2 regions of the Stenotrophomonas genospecies 3 genome follow, and region 1 is predicted to be linked to the other one. Evidence: predicted binding sites of a transcription regulator. Region 1 holds the regulator's gene; the other holds the start of a gene.
What was found. Region 1 encodes FliA, which starts transcription of late flagellar genes. Its sites were predicted from a motif close to TAAAGTTTNNCNNNCNNNGGCCGATAA; they were not measured.
Positions count from the first base shown of each region.

Region 2: the regulator FliA is predicted to act here: its motif matches at 790-816, upstream of ACX9OT_RS06680 (GGDEF domain-containing protein).

Region 1 is NZ_JBTMUR010000017.1:49,081-51,275, forward strand. It holds gene ACX9OT_RS19355 (protein phosphatase CheZ) at 1-358, opposite strand, end outside; gene cheY (chemotaxis response regulator CheY) at 358-750, opposite strand; gene ACX9OT_RS19365 (RNA polymerase sigma factor FliA) at 808-1,551, opposite strand; gene ACX9OT_RS19370 (MinD/ParA family ATP-binding protein) at 1,548-2,195, opposite strand, start outside.
Region 2 is NZ_JBTMUR010000004.1:6,794-8,988, forward strand. It holds gene egtB (ergothioneine biosynthesis protein EgtB) at 1-709, opposite strand, end outside; gene ACX9OT_RS06680 (GGDEF domain-containing protein) at 860-2,140, shown strand; gene ACX9OT_RS06685 (YchJ family protein) at 2,144-2,195, opposite strand, start outside.

The DNA of each region.
Region 1 (2,195 bases):
GCTGCGCGTCCTGGCCCGGCTGCAGGCCTTCAGCGCGCAGCTGTTCGGTCAGGCTGCGGCATTCCTCGGCCAGGTCCAGGGTGCGGTGCGTGGCCTGTTCGGTCATCGCCACCACGTGGTCCAGTCGCGCGCAGGCGTCGTCCAGTTCGCCGGCTTCGCTCGGCACGGTCGGCAGTTCGCCCAGCGCCTGTCCCAGCTCGCGGGCCAGCCGCGAGAGGCCGCTCATCATCGGCTGCGTGCGCAGCGCGACCAGCCCGTCGATGCGCTGCCGCCAGGCGGCCTCGTCACCGGATTCGAGCGCGTCCAGGGCCTCCTGCAGGCGCAGGGCGAGGGCGTTCTTGTCGACCGTGGTATCCATCAGGCGCTGGCCGCCAGGCGTTCGAAGATCTTGCCGAGCTTCTCTTCCAGCGTCTGCGCGGTGAACGGCTTGATGATGTAGCCGTTCACACCGCTCTGGGCGGCTTCGATGATCTGCTCGCGCTTGGCTTCTGCCGTGACCATCAGCACCGGCAGGGTCTTCAGCTTGGCATCGGCACGGATCGCCTTGAGCAGCTCGATGCCGGTCATCACCGGCATGTTCCAGTCGGTGACCACGAAATCGAACGGCTGGCTCTGCAGCAGCGACAGCGCGGCATGCCCGTCCTCGGCTTCGGCGGTATTGGTGAAGCCCAGATCGCCCAGCAGGTTCTTGACGATTCGACGCATGGTCGAGAAGTCGTCGACGATCAGGATGCGCATGTTCTTGTTCAAAGCAGAATTCCTTTGTTGTTCATTCCGGACGACCGGGGGCAGCCGCCTCGGGGATGTTCATTCTTCGAGGCCTGCGTCGGCAGCCTCGAACAGCTTCAGCCGGCCACGCAGGCGCAGTACCGCCTGGCCGTGGATCTGGCAGACCCGCGACTCGCTCACGCCGAGCACCGCGCCGATCTCCTTCAGGTTCAGTTCCTGCTCGTAGTACAGCGAGAGCACCAGTTGTTCGCGCTCGGGCAGGTGGCCGATGGCCTTGCCCAGCTCGCGACCGAACTCGCCGCGCTCCAGTACCTGCTGCGGGGTCGGCCCGCCCTGGGCGACGGTGTCCAGCTCGCCCTGGTCCTCGATGCGCGATTCCAGGCTCAGCACCTGGCCACGTGCAGCGTCTTCCATCAGCCGCAGGTACTCGGGCAGCGGCATCTCCATCGCGGCGGCCACTTCAGTGGCGCTGGCGGCACGGCCACTGCTCTGTTCCAGGCGGCGGATGGTGGCGGCGGCATCACGTGCACGCCGGTGCACCGAGCGCGGGACCCAGTCACCACGGCGGATCTCGTCGATCATCGAACCACGGATGCGGATCGAGGCGTAGGTCTCAAAAGAAGCACCCTGGTCGGCGTCATAGCTGCGCGAGGCTTCGATCAGGCCCATCATGCCGGCCTGGATCAGGTCGTCGACCTCGACGCTGGCCGGCAGGCGCGCGGCCAGGTGGTGGGCGATGCGCCGCACCAGGTCCGAATGCTGGGCGATGACTTCGTTCGCCGCCGAGCGCTGCACTTCCCTGTACTGGGCTGCGCCTTTCATGCCGTCACCCCACGCTGCTTGAGGATGCGTTCGAGGAAGAACTCGACGCCGCCACGCGGTTCGGTCGGCGCCTGCCAGCGCGCGGTACGGCGCGCGATCTCGGTGATCGCCAGCGCCGCCGGGCTGGACGGATAGGCCTTCACCACCGGCTGCTGGCGCTGCACCGACAGGCGCAGCCAATCGTCCTGCGGCACGCAGCCCAGGTAGTTCAGCGAGACATCGGCAAGGAACTTCTCGCAGACGCGGGTCAGCTTCTCGTACAGCACGCGGCCCTCGTTGGGGTCGCGCACCATGTTGGCCACCACCTGGATGCGGTCCACGCCACGCTCGCGCGACAGCACCTTGATCAGTGCGTAGGCGTCGGTGATCGAGGCCGGCTCGTCACAGACCACCACCACGGTGTCCTGTGCGGCCTGGCAGAAGGTCAGCACGCCATCGGTGATGCCCGCGGCAGTGTCCACCACCATGATGTCCAGCTCGCGCTCCAGTTCGGAGAACACGTTGACCAGGCCAACGTGCTCGGCCGGGGCCAGCTCGGCCATGTGGCGGCGGCCGGATGCGGCCGGGACCACCAGCACGCCGTTCGGGCCTTCGACGATGACGTCATCCAGCGTGCAGCGGCCGGCGACCAGGTCGGCCAGCGT
Region 2 (2,195 bases), on a different contig from region 1:
TGAAGGCCCGATACTCGGCATTGCTGACGGGACGCTCGGCCAATGCGTGCGCGGGGAGCAGCACGCGGTGCGCTGGCGATTCGTTGTCGTAGGCGAACGCGGCCTGCTGCGGCCATGCCGCGGCGCCGACGGTGACGATGCGCTCGGGTGATTCGATCCAGCCCTGCGCACTGGCAGCGCTGGTGGCAGGCTGCAGGTCCTCGCGGTAGGTGGGCTGCAGCGGGTTGCACCAGAACGCATGCTTGATGTCGGTGAGCAGCAGCTCCTGGTGCTGCTGCTCGTGCTGCAGGCCCAGCTGCAGATGTTGCAGTGCCTGTTCATCGAGATCGCCCGCCGCCAACCGCGATTGCACCTGCGCATCGACCTGCTGGCGGTAGTCGCGCACCTGCTGCAGCGAGGGCCGCGACAGCAACCCGCGCTGTGGCCGCGCATGCGCCGGGCCGATGCTCTTGTAGTAGCTGTTGAACAGGTAGTCCCAGGCAGGGTCATGCGCCGGTGCAGGTGGGAAGCCGGCCAGCACGAAGCGTTCGAAGAACCAGGTGGTGTGAGCCAGGTGCCATTTGCTCGGGCTGGCGTCAGCCATGCTCTGCAGCATGGCGTCCTCGGCGCTGAGCGGCGCGGCCAGCTGCAGGCTGCGCGTCCGTACATGGGCGAACTGGCGGGCGAGATCGTGCTGCGGGGCAGCGACGGCGGCGGGTACGCTGTCCATGTGGGCAGCATCGGCGCTGGACGGTGAGTGCGACGTCATGGTTCGGCGTCACTTCGTTCACATGGATGAGCCTGCCGCATTCAAGAAGCCACCACGAACGCCGCTAACGGCAATGCTGCGGCCGCGTCGTCACCGCGCTGGAATTCCTGCTTGCCCCTGCATCCGCTCCGCCAGCCTGCGCATTACCTGTTCGTGCTGCCTGCCGTGCTGGTTGCCGTGGTGGTGTGGACCGCATTGGATACCGCAGACGTAGCCAGCCCGGCGCAGCGCATCCTGCCCTGGCTGCTGGCCTGCCTCGGTGCCGGCCTGGCCCTGCTCTACCACCAGGTGCGCACGTTGTGCCTGCTGATGGTTGTGGCGGTGATGTTCGCGCTGCTGCACCAGGACGTCGCTGGCTACCTGCGCAATGGCCATGTCACCACGCTGACACCGCTGCGCTTCCACGCCATCTCGGCCTGGTTGCCGCTGTTGTCTGCCGGCCTTGCGTTGTGGCCGGAGCGCGGACGGCGGCGCCAGGACCTGCTGCTGCGCGGTATTGCCATCGGCACCGCGGTGATGATCTTCCTGCTGCTAGCCACACAGCAGCCGCGCGGCATGCACGATCTGCTGTCGAACCGTCACTGGGCCTGGATTCCCGCCGACTGGAACGCGCTGGCGCAGCTGCCGGCGCTGCTGTTCCTGCTGGCGACCGCAGCGTTGGGCTGGCAGGCGTGGCGGCACCCGCGCCCACTGCATACGGCGATGCTGCTGGCCCTGCTGTGCCTGTGGTGGATGCTGCCACGGGTGTTCCTGCACCCGGTGCTGCTACCGGCGCTGAGCAGTGCCGCCCTGCTGCTGATGCTGGGTGCGATGCTGCAGGAGTCCTTCCACATGGCCTTCCGCGATGAGCTGACCGGCCTGCCCGGACGCCGGGCATTCAACGAGACCCTGCAGCGGGCACGCGGCACCTACAGCATCGCGATGGTGGACGTGGACCACTTCAAATCATTCAACGACACCCATGGCCACGACACCGGAGACGATGTACTGCGCCTGGTGGCCTCGCGGCTGGCGCGGGTGGGCGACGGTGGCCGTGCATTCCGCTATGGCGGTGAGGAGTTCGCGGTGGTGTTCCTGGACCGCCCTGCGGCGGCCTGCATGGATGCCGTGGAGGCGCTGCGGCAGAGCATCGAGGAGACCCGCATGCAGCTGCGCGACCGCAGCACCCGCAGCCGCGATGACGAAGCCGGCCGCCAGCAGCGCGGACGCGGTGGCAGCGGCCAGGTGGTACAGGTGACGGTGAGCATCGGCCTGGCCGACAGCCATGTGGATCCGCGCCCGATGGCAGTGGTCAAGGCCGCCGACCAGGCGCTGTACGTGGCCAAGGACGGGGGGCGCAACCAGGTGCACGCGCACGGCGGTCAGCGCGTGCTGGCCGTGCGTGGCGGCTGAGGCTCAGACCGCGTCGAGGTAGTACCAGCGGCCGTCGATGCGCTGGAAGCGGCTG